Regions from separate parts of the Streptomyces enissocaesilis genome, predicted to be linked through region 3. Evidence: riboswitches for the same ligand, from Rfam matches in the RefSeq annotation. Region 3 holds a riboswitch; each other region holds the start of a gene.
What was found. A riboswitch is a leader RNA that binds a small molecule or an ion and turns the genes downstream of it on or off. The one in region 3 is predicted to bind cyclic di-AMP.
Positions count from the first base shown of each region.

Region 1 (4,311 bases), on a different contig from region 3:
GCGTGGCCGACCAGGACGTGCAGGCACTTCACGCGGTCCGGCATGCCGCCGGCGCTCGGGAAGCCCTGGAGCACCTCGATCGCGTCGCGGCGCCGGATGTAGTCCTCGTGGGCGGCGCGGTAGGCGGCGGCCAGCTCGGGGTCCTCGGCGAGGCGGTCCTGCATCTCCTTCATCAGGCCGGAGCCCTCCAGAGTGCCGATCGCCCCGGCCGCGCGCGGGCAGGTCAGGTAGTACAGCGTCGGGAACGGCGTGCCGTCCTCCAGACGCGGGGCCGTCTCGACCACGTCCGGCTGTCCGCACGGGCAGCGGTGCGCGATGGCGCGCAGTCCGCGCGGGGGGCGGCCCAGCTGCAGCTTGAACGCGGCGATGTCCGCCTCGGTGGGCTCGGTGCGCGGGGTGGTCGGGGGTGCGGCGTCCATGCGTGCGTTCGTGCCTTCGTGTGTGTCGTGACTGCTGATGACTGGCTTGCTGCGCTGCTGACCGACGGTCACCCGGCCGGGCGGTCGGCCTGGTCGACACCGTCCCAGAGGTTGGTGTACCAGGGGCGGCCGGTGCCCGCCCGGTCGTCGCGGCGCTTGTCGCGGGCGCCGGGGTCGACGACGGTGAAGCCCGTCTCCCCCGGCCGTACGAGGTGGAGGTGCTCGCGGGCGAGGCGCTCGATGTACGCGTCGTCCTTGAGCCGGGCCTTCTCGTCGCGGAGCTCCTCGACGCGCCGGCCCGCCTCCCGCATCTTGCGCTGCTGGTCGGCGATCTCGCCGCGCTGCGACACGTACTGACGCATCGGATAGGCGAGGGCCACGATCAGCGAGCACAGGACCAGGACGAGGAGCGCGGCCCGGCCGGTGAGCCGGGAGCGGCGGGCCTGACGGCGGGTCTGCGAGCGGTAGACGCGGGCGGCGGTCTGCTCGCCGAGCACCCGCAGCCTGGTCGCGGTGGAGAACCGGTCCCGGTCCTTCCCGGCCATGTCTCCCGCCTCCCCTGCCGTTACGCACGTACGTCCCCGGACACGGTACGGGACCGCGGCCGGGGACGTACGTACGACTGGCTGTGCTGTTACGCCGCGGCTGTTACGGCGTGGCCGGTGCGCCTCGCGGTCACGCCTTGAAGCGCGGGAAGGCGGAGCGGCCGGCGTACACCGCCGCGTCGTCGAGGATCTCCTCGATGCGCAGCAGCTGGTTGTACTTGGCGACGCGCTCGGAGCGGGCCGGGGCGCCGGTCTTGATCTGGCCGCAGTTGGTGGCGACGGCGAGGTCGGCGATGGTGACGTCCTCGGTCTCGCCGGAGCGGTGCGACATCATGCACTTGAAGCCGTTGCGCTGCGCGAGCTCGACGGCGTCCAGGGTCTCGGTCAGCGAACCGATCTGGTTGACCTTCACGAGCAGCGAGTTGGCGGCGCCTTCCTCGATGCCGCGCGCCAGGCGCTCCGGGTTGGTGACGAAGAGGTCGTCGCCGACGATCTGGACCTTGGTGCCCAGCTTGTCGGTGAGGACCTTCCAGCCGGCCCAGTCGTCCTCGAAGAGCGGGTCCTCGATGGAGACGAGCGGGTACGCCGCCACGAGCTCCTCGTAGTACTCCGTCATCTCGGCGGCCGAGCGGGACTTGCCCTCGAACTCGTAACTGCCGTCCTTGTAGAACTCGGAGGCGGCGACGTCGAGCGCGAGCGCGATCTGCTCACCGGGGACGTAACCGGCCTGCTTGATCGCCTCCAGGATGAGGTCGAGCGCGGCGCGGTTGGAGTCCAGGTTCGGGGCGAAGCCGCCCTCGTCGCCGAGGCCGGTGGAGAGGCCCTTGGACTTCAGGACGGACTTGAGGGTGTGGTAGACCTCCGTGCCCCAGCGCAGGGCCTCGGAGAACGACTCGGCGCCGATCGGCGCGATCATGAACTCCTGGATGTCGACGTTGGAGTCGGCGTGCGACCCACCGTTGAGGATGTTCATCATCGGAACGGGCAGCAGGTGCGCGTTCGGGCCGCCGAGGTAGCGGAAGAGGGGGAGGTCGGACGCCTCGGAGGCGGCGTGCGCGACGGCGAGGGAGACGCCGAGGATGGCGTTGGCGCCGAGGGAGCCCTTGTTCTCGGTGGCGTCCAGGTCGAACATGGCCTGGTCGATCAGGCGCTGCTCGGTGGCGTCGTAGCCGACGAGCTCCGGGCCGATCTGCTCGATGACGGCGAGGACGGCCTTCTCGACACCCTTGCCCTGGTAGCGGTTCGGGTCACCGTCGCGAAGCTCAATGGCCTCGAACGCTCCGGTGGAGGCACCGGACGGAACAGCAGCACGACCGGTGCTGCCGTCGTCGAGGCCGACCTCGACCTCGACCGTGGGATTGCCTCGGGAGTCCAGGATTTCCCGGGCTACGACGACGTCGATGGACGGCACGAGCATCTCCTTCTGGGATGTGACGCTAGGGATGCAGGGTCACTTTGGCCTTGCGACAAGAGCCTAACCGGCTCGGGGGCATCGATCGGCCGTTCGCCCGCCCGCTGGGACAAGAAGAGGCACGAATCCCCGCAATAGCGGACGTAACTCTTGGATGTGCGGGAGGGCGTTCCGGACTACTGATCGGTAAGGGGAAAGGGGAAACCCCGGCCCGGCGCGCACGGGGGAAGCGCGCCGGACCGGGGTGTTCCGGGGGGAAGCGGGTCAGCCGAGGTGCAGCTGCTGGCCCACGTAGATGACATCGGCGTCGTCGACGATGTCCTTGTTCAGCTCGTAGAGCTTCGCCCAGCCGCCCTTGACCTTCTTCGCCTCGGCGATCTTGCCGAGCGTGTCGCCGGACTTGACCTCGTACTCGCCGTCACCCTTCTCGATGGTCTTCGGGGCGGCGGGCTTCGCGGTCTCGGCCTTCGGCGCGGAGCGGACCTCGCTGCGCGAGGCGGGCTGCTCGGCGGCGCGCGGGGCGGCCTGCTCCTGCGTCTGCTGCGGCTGGGGCGCGGCCTTCTGCTGCTGCGGCTGCGAGGAGCCGGAGGTGTCGACACCCGGGTCGACGCCGTCGTTGGTCAGGCCGCCGGCACCGGCGCAGGCCCAGGCGCCCGGGCCCTGCATGTCGAGGAGCTTCTCGGCGGTGGCTATCTGCTGGGCCTTGGACGCCTTGTCGGCGGTGGGGGCGTACTGCGTGCCGCCGGCGGCGGCCCAGCTGGACGCGGAGAACTGCAGGCCACCGTAGTAACCGTTGCCCGTGTTGATGGACCAGTTGCCGCCGGACTCGCACTGGGCGACAGCGTCCCAGGTCTCGACGGAGGCGGCGGAGGCCGACGTCGCGCCCATCAGCGGGACGGCGACAGCGGCGCCGGTGATGCCGGCGAACGCGGCGATGCGGGTGACCTTGGACGGACGACGGTGCTTGGCCTTGCCGGAAAACAGCATGCGACATCTCCTCACCGACGCCTACGAGGTGAGCTGTCGGGTTCGGGCCAATGAGTGCCCGGCCGCGCGACCTGCGTCGCGCGCCTTAACCCCAAGCCGGTTCCGTCCGTCTTCCGACGTCCGGTGCCCGGCGCCTACCTGGGTCCCCCGCTCCTGCCTACGGCGCTTTACGCGTCGGTTCCCCCCGGCCGCCGGCAGGATTCGGCGTGACGGTCGACGGGGCCCGCGGTGGCGAGCGGTTCGACCGTAAACACATGAGCCCGCGATGTTCAAAGAGGAGCATCACGGAAATATCGCCCATTCGCGCCCCCGCCCGATCTCCATCCGCGCAGGTCAGGGGCGAATCTGACGGTCCGTTCGGGCCGACCGTGTGAAGTGAGGCAAAGAGACCCATGTCTCACTGCCCCCAATGGGGACATACCGGCCCGAACTGCCCCTGATTTCAGTCCAGATCGAGGCTTTGGCCAGGGACGATGAGGTCCGGATCGGACCCGACGGCCTTCTCGTTCGCGGCGTAGAGCGCCGGCCAGCCGCCGCGCACGTCGTGCGCGTCGGCGATGGCCCAGAGGTTGTCGCCGGTGCGGACGGTGTAACCCTGGTCCGCGTCCTCGCCCTTGCCCTCGCCGGCGTCCGCCTCCCGCTCCCGCCCCTGGGCGCCGGACGTGCCGACCGCGTCGCGTGTCGGCCCGTCACCTCGCGAGGCATGGCGGCCCGATTCGCGATCTATGACCGAATCGCCGGATAGGGCGCCCGCGTCCTCCCGGGCCTTCACGCCGCGGTGCTTGCCCTGGGGAGCGTCCTTCCCGGAGGCGGCCCCAGCGGCCTCACGGGCGGGCGCGCCGGACGTCTCGGCGGCGTCGTCGGTCTCGGCCTCCGCGGAGTCGGCGGCGCCGGCCGGCGGGGTCGCCGCCGGCCCGGCGGACTTCCCGGCGCCGGCCGCCTTCTTGCC
Region 1 covers NZ_BAAAUD010000039.1:84,028-88,338, forward strand. The annotation lists gene ABD374_RS18805 (DUF501 domain-containing protein) at 1-419, opposite strand, end outside; gene ABD374_RS18810 (FtsB family cell division protein) at 488-964, opposite strand; gene eno (phosphopyruvate hydratase) at 1,095-2,381, opposite strand; gene ABD374_RS18820 (transglycosylase family protein) at 2,640-3,362, opposite strand; cyclic di-AMP (ydaO/yuaA leader) riboswitch at 3,366-3,537, opposite strand; gene ABD374_RS18825 (transglycosylase family protein) at 3,805-4,311, opposite strand, start outside.
Region 1: it holds a riboswitch for cyclic di-AMP, as region 3 does, so the genes downstream of both, ABD374_RS18820 (transglycosylase family protein) here and ABD374_RS04150 (transglycosylase SLT domain-containing protein) in region 3, are expected to answer to the same signal.

Region 2 (4,311 bases), on a different contig from region 3:
CCCAACGGCCTGACCGTCCTGCGCTGCCACCGCCCCGGCCAGCAGGTCATGGCCGTCGAGGTCTTCCTCGCCGCCCCCCTGGAGGCTGAGCCCGAGGGCCTCGACGGCGTGGCCACGATCATGTCGCGGGCCCTCTCCGAGGGCACCGACAAGCATTCCGCCGAGGAGTTCGCCGCCGAGCTGGAGCGCTGCGGCGCCACGCTCGACGCGTACGCCGACCACCCGGGCGTCCGGGTCTCCCTGGAGGTCCCGGTCTCCCGGCTGCCCAAGGCGCTCGGCCTGCTCGCCGACGCGCTGCGCGCGCCCGCCTTCGCGGACGGCGAGATCGAGCGGCTGGTGGCCAACCGGCTCGACGAGATCCCGCACGAGACGGCCAACCCGTCCCGCCGCGCCGCCAAGCAGCTCTCCAAGGAGCTGTTCCCGGCGACCTCGCGCATGTCGCGTCCGCGCCAGGGCTCCGAGGAGACGGTCAAGCGCATCGACTCCGCCGCCGTGAGGGGCTTCTACGCGGCGCACGTGCGTCCCGCGACCGCCACCGCCGTGATCGTCGGCGACCTCGACGGCACCGACCTGGACGCCGTGCTGGCCGACACCCTGGGGGCGTGGAAGGGCGACACCGCCGAGCCCCGCCCCGTACCGCCGGTGACGGCCGACGACACGGGCCGTGTGGTCATCGTGGACCGTCCCGGCGCGGTCCAGACGCAGCTTCTCATCGGCCGGATCGGCCCCGACCGGCACGACCGGGTCTGGCCGGCCCAGGTCCTCGGTACGTACTGCCTGGGCGGCACGCTCACCTCCCGTCTGGACCGCGTCCTGCGCGAGGAGAAGGGCTACACGTACGGCGTGCGCGCCTTCGGCCAGGTGCTGCGCTCCGCTCCCGACGGATCGGGTGCGTCGATGCTGGCGATCAGCGGCTCGGTGGACACGGAGTCCACGGGCCCGGCGCTCGAAGACCTGTGGAAGGTGCTGCGCACCCTCGCGGCCGAGGGCCTCACCGACGCCGAGCGCGACGTCGCCGTGCAGAACCTGGTGGGTGTGGCACCGCTCAAGTACGAGACGGCGGCCGCCGTCGCCGGAACCCTCGCCGACCAGGTCGAGCAGCACCTGCCGGACGACTTCCAGGCCCAGCTGTACGCCCGCCTCGTCGAGACGGGCACGGTGGAGGCCACCGCGGCGGTCGTCAGCGCCTTCCCCGAGGACCGTCTGGTCACGGTCCTCGTCGGGGACGCCTCGCAGATCGAGGAGCCCGTCAGGGCGCTCGGCATCGGTGACGTGACGGTGGTCGCCGGCTGACGGTCCGTCCGTTCGAGGCGAGCCGATCGCGCAACTCCCTCACCACGGGAGGCAGAGGGACCCCGGTGGCCGACAGGCCGCCGGGGTCCTTGGCGTATGTCCGTTTTGTTATGGAGGTTGCCTTTCTGGCCTGTGGGGTGCGTTACAAAGCGCGGAGACTTTTTGGTGATTGAAAGATGTCCCGCTTAGCGTCGGTCCGGCTGTCCGTCAGCAGTGAGCCGCATCCGTGGCACCGGGCAGCCATCGCCGAGTCCCCGTCAGGCGCGAGCCTGGGGAGCCGGGGACCCACCCTCCTGCCGCCTTCGCGGCTGGAGGAGCCCAGTCCCTGGGGTGAATCGGACGTCCTTCCGTACGTACGGAAGGGGTCCGTAGGAGACCTTCCTGCTCCGAACCCGTCAGCTAACCCGGTAGGCGAGAAGGAAGGAAAGGACCAGCCACTTCATGGCGTTCACCCGTGCCACCGGGAAGCACCGTCGTCCGAGCCGTCCGGGCCGTCTGACGCGCAGGAGCGCGAGCCTGGCGGGCGTTGCCACCCTCGCGACGACCGGCGCCGTCGGGAGCCTGGCCTCTCCGGCCCTCGCCGCCGGTACCAGCGCCGACGCGGCCCACTCCGTCGAGGCGACCGGCCTGACCCAGGCCCTCGTCGTCGGCGACTCCCTCGCCGACCAGGTCGCCGCCCAGGCCGAGGCGCAGCGGCACGCCGCCGACCGGGCGGAGGCCGAGCGCAGGGCCGAGGCGGCGCGCAAGGCGGAGGCCAGGCGCAAGGCGGAGGCCAGGGCCGAGAAGGAGCGCGAGGAGCGGGCGGAGCGCGAGGCCGAGGAGCGCGCCGCCCGTGCGGCGGAACGCGAGCGCCTCACCGCCTACACCCTTCCGGTCGCCGGTTCCGTCGTGACCACCGGCTACCGGAGCGGCGGCTCGCTCTGGTCCTCCGGCAGCCACTCCGGCGTCGACTTCCGGGCCGCGTCCGGCAGTTCCGTCGTGGCCGTCGGGGCGGGCACCGTCGTCGAGGCCGGCTGGGGCGGGGCGTACGGCAACAGCATCGTCATCAGGATGAACGACGGCACGTACACGCAGTACGGCCACCTGTCGTCCATCGGCGTCTCCGTCGGCCAGGCCGTCACCCCGGGCCTCCAGATAGGTCTCTCGGGTTCGACCGGAAACTCGACGGGCCCGCACCTGCACTTCGAGGCCCGTACGTCTTCCGAGTACGGCTCCGACATGGACCCGGTCGCGTACCTGCGCGCGCACGGTGTGAACGTCTGACGCACCCCGGTTTTCCCGAAGGCCCCGGCTTCCCGCCGGGGCCTTCGGCGTTGGCCAAAAGATATCCATGAATTCCTGCCGCCCGTCGGAAATTGCGCGCCGCTGCAATAGAGTCGCCGAACAGGCGTCATTCGACCGCGTTTCGCGAGGATCAAGGCGGAGGTCCGCTCATGCGCATTCCCGCGCAATCGGTATGCACGGCGATCCGTGACGACATCGTCTCCGGCGTCTTCGAGCGGGGCAGTCGGCTCACCGAAGAGCTGCTGGCGCGCCGTTACGGCGTCTCGCGCGTCCCGGTGCGCGAGGCCCTGCGCACGCTGGAGTCCGAGGGGTTCGTCACCACCCGCCGGCACGCGGGCGCCTGCGTGGCCGAACCCACCGCGCAGGAGGCCGCCGACCTCCTGGAGGTCAGAACGCTGCTGGAGCCGCTGGGGGCGGCCCGCGCCGCCCAGCGGCGCACCGAGGCGCACCTCAAGGTGTTGCGCGGCCTGGTCAGGCTCGGTCAGGAGCGGGCCCGCCGGGGCGAGGGCGAGGATCTGAGCCCCCTGGGCGGCTGGTTCCACGAGACGCTCGCCCAGGCGTCCGGCAGCCCCGGCCTCACGGCCCTGCTCACCCAGCTCAGGCACAAGATCACCTGGATGTACGCCGTCGAGCAGCCCGCCCGCCCCGTCGAGTCCTGGGCCGAACACGGCGCGATCGTGGACGCCGTGGCACGCGGCGACGCGCAGCGGGCCCGGGCGCTGACGGCCCTGCACGCCGAACGGGCGGTGGCCGCGCACCGGCTGCGGCGCCCCGGCCCGCGGCCGGAACGCGTGAGGACTTCGCAACATGCCGTACACACCGGGGGCGGCCGCAATTAACAGATGCGCCGTATACAAAGAAAGCGAATCGGCGGGGGCTTTTTCTGCTGCCCGGAATTCCTGACGTATACCTCCGCTGTCTCCGCTGTTTCCGCGCAAAAGCGAAGGAGCCGTGACGTCCCGAATCCGGGATGTCACGGCTCCTTCGTGAGAATGAGCCCGTCCGAGTGGTCAGACGGTCTCGGGAAGCTCGTCGAGGCCCTCGGAGACCAGCTTCGCCAGGCGGTCGAGGGCGGCGTCGGAACCGTCGGCCTCGGAAGCGAGCACGATCTCCTCGCCGCCCTGCGCGCCCAGGCCGAGCACCGCGAGCATGGAGGCCGCGTTGACCGGCTTGCCGTCGGCCTTGGCGATCGTCACGGGAACACCCGAGGCGGTCGCTGCGCGAACGAAGATGGAGGCGGGCCGGGCGTGCAGGCCCTCGGCCCAGCCGACGGTGACACGGCGCTCAACCATGGTGTTGCCCTTCATGTTCTAACGGTTGTCTAGACCAGTCTCTCATGGCGCTCGGGGAAGCCGTGCCCGCGACCCCGGGCCGGCCGCGCGCGGCGGCCCCGGCCTGTCTCGCCCCCGGCGGACCCGCGAGCCGTAGGCTTCCTTCATGCAGCCTCCGATGGAGCAGACCCCGCCGGACCGCAACGGGCACCACGCGTACCCGGCCCACTGGGAAGCCGACGTGGTGCTGCGCGACGGAGGTACGGCGCGGATCCGCCCCATCGCTCCCGACGACGCGCAGCGCCTGGTCAGCTTCTACGAGCAGGTGTCGGACGAGTCGAAGTACTACCGCTTCTTCGCGCCGTACCCGCGCCTCTCCGACAAGGACGTCCGCCGCTTCACCCACCACGACTACGTGGACAGGGTGGGTCTCGCGGCGACGGTGGGCGGCGAGTTCATCGCC
Region 2 covers NZ_BAAAUD010000010.1:54,206-58,516, reverse strand. The annotation lists gene ABD374_RS03580 (M16 family metallopeptidase) at 1-1,293, shown strand, start outside; cyclic di-AMP (ydaO/yuaA leader) riboswitch at 1,528-1,721, shown strand; gene ABD374_RS03575 (M23 family metallopeptidase) at 1,735-2,556, shown strand; gene ABD374_RS03570 (GntR family transcriptional regulator) at 2,727-3,416, shown strand; gene ABD374_RS03565 (HPr family phosphocarrier protein) at 3,588-3,869, opposite strand; gene ABD374_RS03560 (bifunctional acetate--CoA ligase family protein/GNAT family N-acetyltransferase) at 4,015-4,311, shown strand, end outside.
Region 2: it holds a riboswitch for cyclic di-AMP, as region 3 does, so the genes downstream of both, ABD374_RS03575 (M23 family metallopeptidase) here and ABD374_RS04150 (transglycosylase SLT domain-containing protein) in region 3, are expected to answer to the same signal.

Region 3 (4,311 bases):
TCACCCGGGGGCAGCGCGGCTTCTTCGGGGCGCGCACCTGCCGGCGCACCGACCGCGAGGATTCGTTCCACATCCTCTGGGGCGGTGACCGGTCGGCAGCGCCCGCCGGCTGATCAGACCTCCGTGGGTCCCGGAGCCGGCTCGGGATCGGGTACGGGCTCGGGTCCCGGGGGCTTCGGGATCGGATCGGGCCCCGGCTCGGGCGGAACCGGCACCGGTCCGGGCCCCGGGCCCGGCAGGGGGCCCGGGTCGGGGCCGGGCAGGGGCGGGCCGGGGGGAGGGGTCGGCGACGGCGGTACGGGATCCGGGTACGGATGGGTCATGGCTGGCCTCCTGCCTGTCGTGCGACGGGGTCAAGACCCACTTTCTCCCTCTGCGGCTGCCCCCGCCCGCCGGGGTCACACATCCGCGTACGGGTGAACCGGAACGACCGGTACCGGCGCCCGCCGTCACCGCTGCCGGACGGCCGCCGCTGCCGCGCGCAGACCGGGTCCCGGGCTGGAGAGCACGGGCACGGCGGTGCGGTCGTCGCGGGTGCGGGCGGTCGCGTCCGCCATGGACGCCTGGGCCAGCACCACCACGTCCACTCCGGTGATCGCGTCGACGGTCCGGGCGACGCGGTCCAGGTAACCGTCCCGGTCACCGTCCTCGAAGTGCTTCCACGCGCCTTCGGCCGGCACGGTGCGAATGTCGGCCCGCCGCTCCGCCGCGTCCGCCTCCTCCCTGATCAGGTCGCACGTGGGCCCGAAGGTGCTGTCCACCGTGGCGACCACCGCTATGCGGACCGTGTCGCGCTCCGGCGCGGCGGCGACAGCCGCGGCCGCCATCGGACGGTCCAGGCGCAGCACGGGGACACCGAGCCGCGCGCCGTACGCCTCCGCCACCGCGCCGATGGTGGAGCACGTGCAGAGCACCACCGTGGCCCCGCCCTCGCCGACGGCCGCGGCGAGCACCGCGGCGACCTCGGAGCCCGCGGCGCCGGGCCCACCCGAGCGGGCCCTGGCCAGCAGTTCCTCATGGACCACGTGGCGCATTTCGAGGCCGGGGTGCTCGCGGTCGCGCAACACCTCGAAGACGGGGACGTGGGCGGGCGAGGTGTGCAGCAGTGTGAGCATGCTCGCGATCCTAGGGGCGCGACCGGGACGTGCCCCCGGGGCGGAGCGGCCCGGAACGGTCCGGCGGCGGTGTCAGTGACGGGCGCCCGGGGTTTGTCCTGCCGATCAGCGCAACATGGAACTGACGGATCATCTGGAGATTGTCTGCCGCGGTCTGCGAGTGGTGGCTGTGCGCGTTGGGCGCCCCCCTTCCCGTACCTCTTCGCCTTCTCCCCCTCGCCGTGCAGGAGACGCTGCCGCCCAGTGGAGAGGCGGCCCGCTCCCCGCAGCAGGATCAGGACGTCGACCGGGGCGGGTGGCCGGCCCTGCGGCTGCCCGCCCTCGTCGGCCGCGTCGCCGCCGGGGCGAACTGCCTGGACCCCGGCCCCTCGGCCCGGGTGGGTGAGCCGCGCTGCCGGCCCTGCCGGGGATCGCCGCCCGGCTCGCCTGCCGCACCCCGGTGGGCGAGCCGCCGCGCCGCGCGATCGGCGCGGCGATATCCCGGCTGTGTGAGGAACCGACAGCGGGGCCCGGCCCGCTCACGCTCTTCTCGCCGCAGAGCAACTCCCTTATGGGGGGGAAGCCCCTTCCACCGGGGCGCTCACCGCCCACCCGGCGGTCACAGAGGTGAGCGGCACGACGTACGCCGTGCCGTCATCTGCGCGTGGATCCCGCCGCGCCCAAGGGGCCTGACGATCCGTTGCCGGAGTCCCTGGACGGCTGCCCCGACTCCGCGCTCCCCTCCCAGTGGCTGCCCAGCCCTTCCGGGCTGCCCGCCGTGGCGGGTCTGCGGCTGCTGCTGAGCGACGGCTTCGCCGCACTCGGGGAGCATCTGGCCGCCGACGGTGACCGGGCCCCGGGCTGGGAGCAGCGCCCCGCGCGCTCGGTGCCGCATCCGGTGGAGGAGTGCGCCGCGGTCTGCGGACTGGACGAGGACGCCGCGGCGCTCCATTGGAAGCCGGTCCGCTTCAAAGCTGCGGCGGCCGAACTGGGCGGGTCGGGGCTGGTGTTGCGCGCGGACCGGGCGGGGGCGGGCCGCTCCCTCTTCCTGCCGGGCACCCGGCAGGGGCGCAAACCGACGCGCCTCCCCGCAGACGCGTCGAAGCCCGTCCTGCTGCCACCGGCCAGGGAACACCGGTCGACGACACACCCGGTGGCGGTGCCCTCCGGTCCGCTGCCCCTGCATTTCGCGGATGCGTGGGAGGGCCGTAACGGGTGAAGGCGGCCGGAGAGAGCCGCGAATCCACCCAATGTCATATAGGTCTAAATCGCCTTATCGCATGGCATATAGCCTGCCGGTCGAGGCGGTTGGGCGCCCGCCCCTGCCCGGCGGAGCACCCCAAGTGATATGAGTCACGGCCCGCAACGGCATGGCTGAAGCGGTACTGGGCACAGTTCCGGCCCCCAGAAAGAAAGTTGAGTCCTCGCTCAAGGCGAGTGACGGATTTTTCTCCGTCCGGAACCGCGATATGGATCATGCGGAGCAATTTCAGGGCTTGTTCCGCCCGGCCACTCTCGCTTACGGTCACCGTCAATCCGGGTGGACCGCCGAATCCTGCCGCCGTCCGGAAACCACACCCACTCACGTACGGCAGGAGCGGGGGACCCAGGTAAGCCGCCGTTCCGGAATTCCGGAACGGCTCGGGGTGAAGTCGCATTCACATGCGGCCGGGCATCTCCAGCCCGAACCCGACAGCTCACCTCGCAGGCGACGGAGAGGAATTCACCATGCCCGCAAAGGGTAAGCACCGCCGTTCCAAGTACGCCTCACTCACTCGGGGCTTCATCGCCGCGGGTACGGGAGGCGCCGCACTCGTCCTCCCGCTCCTCGGCGCGACTTCTGCCGGCGCGGCGCCGCAGGCCGTCGCCGTCGAGAAGGCCGACTCCGTCATCTATGCCGTGATGTCCGGCGACTCGCTCTCCAAGATCGCCGGTGACCACTCCGTGGCCGGTGGCTGGGAGAAGCTGTACCAGGACAACCGGGAGGCCGTCGGCGACAACCCCTCGCTGATCCGTCCGGGCCTGGAGCTGACCATCGCCAGGGGGACCGAGGCCGAGGCCGAGAGGCCGGCGTCCTCCTCCGACCGGGCCGACCGTTCCGAGCGGAAGACCGCGCCGGCCGCCGAAAGCGACGCCCCCGCCGTGGAATCCGCGTCCTATTCCAACGACCTCGACGGCTGGATCAAGGAATCGCTGGCCATCATGGCCAAGCACGGTATTCCCGGTACGTATGACGGAATTCACCGGAACATCATGCGCGAGTCCTCGGGCAACCCGATGGCCATCAACAACTGGGACTCCAACGCCGCCGCCGGAACACCCTCCAAGGGTCTTCTCCAGGTGATCCAGCCGACGTTCCAGGCCTATCACGTGCCCGGTACGTCGCTGGACAGTTACGACCCTGTCGCCAATATCACCGCCGCGTGCAACTACGCCGCCGACAGGTACGGCTCGATCGACAATGTGAACGGCCCCTACTAGGAGGCCCGCGTCGTCGGCCCCGCTCCCCCGCCGTTCAGGCGACGGGGCGGGGCCGACGGCGTCCTCCGTCCGGGTCGCGGCCGGTCAGGTTCCCGCCGGGCCGGGGCGGGCAACCGCAGCGGCCCGGCGGCAAGCGACAGGCGCACTGCGGCGGCGGGACGCGGAACATACGGGTGAGGTGGGCGAGGGGCACCACGCCGCGCCCCAGCCGGACGAGCCCCAGGGCGAGTGCCTCGCCGTCGGGCGGGGGAGAAGCCGAGGGCGGTGTCGAACGGCTGCACCGGGGTCCGCGGTCGCACACCGTGCCCGGCAAGCAGCCAGACACTCGGATGCCCCGGCGAGCTCGGCGGGCTGCCGCACGCGGGAGCCGTCCAGCGTCTCGACAGCCTCCCGCAACGGCTCGTGCGACCCGGTGCCCGAGCCGAGCGGCGCCCGCCGGCTGCCCGCCCTCGACCCGGTACGCAGCCGGACAGCTCTGGCCGTGGACCTGGGCCTGCTGGTGTCGGGTGAGCGCCTGCCCGGCACGGCGCACATCGCCGCCGTCCTCGGCGTGGCCGAGATCACCGTCCGTCACCCCCTGGTCCCGCCGTGTGCCGGCGGTGTCCTGGAACGCCGGCACCGACGCCGACGCGGGCGGGGCGGCAGCGCCCCGGTCTCCGGGCACCGTTCTCGCCACCGACGCCCACCACCCGGACCCGGAGGCGGTGCCCCGGCTGATCGACCACCGGCTCGTCCT
Region 3 covers NZ_BAAAUD010000011.1:28,486-32,796, reverse strand. The annotation lists partial or broken gene ABD374_RS04165 (hypothetical protein) at 1-113, shown strand, start outside; gene ABD374_RS04160 (aspartate/glutamate racemase family protein) at 450-1,115, opposite strand; gene ABD374_RS04155 (hypothetical protein) at 1,759-2,313, shown strand; cyclic di-AMP (ydaO/yuaA leader) riboswitch at 2,660-2,820, shown strand; gene ABD374_RS04150 (transglycosylase SLT domain-containing protein) at 2,823-3,575, shown strand; gene ABD374_RS04145 (hypothetical protein) at 4,175-4,311, shown strand, end outside.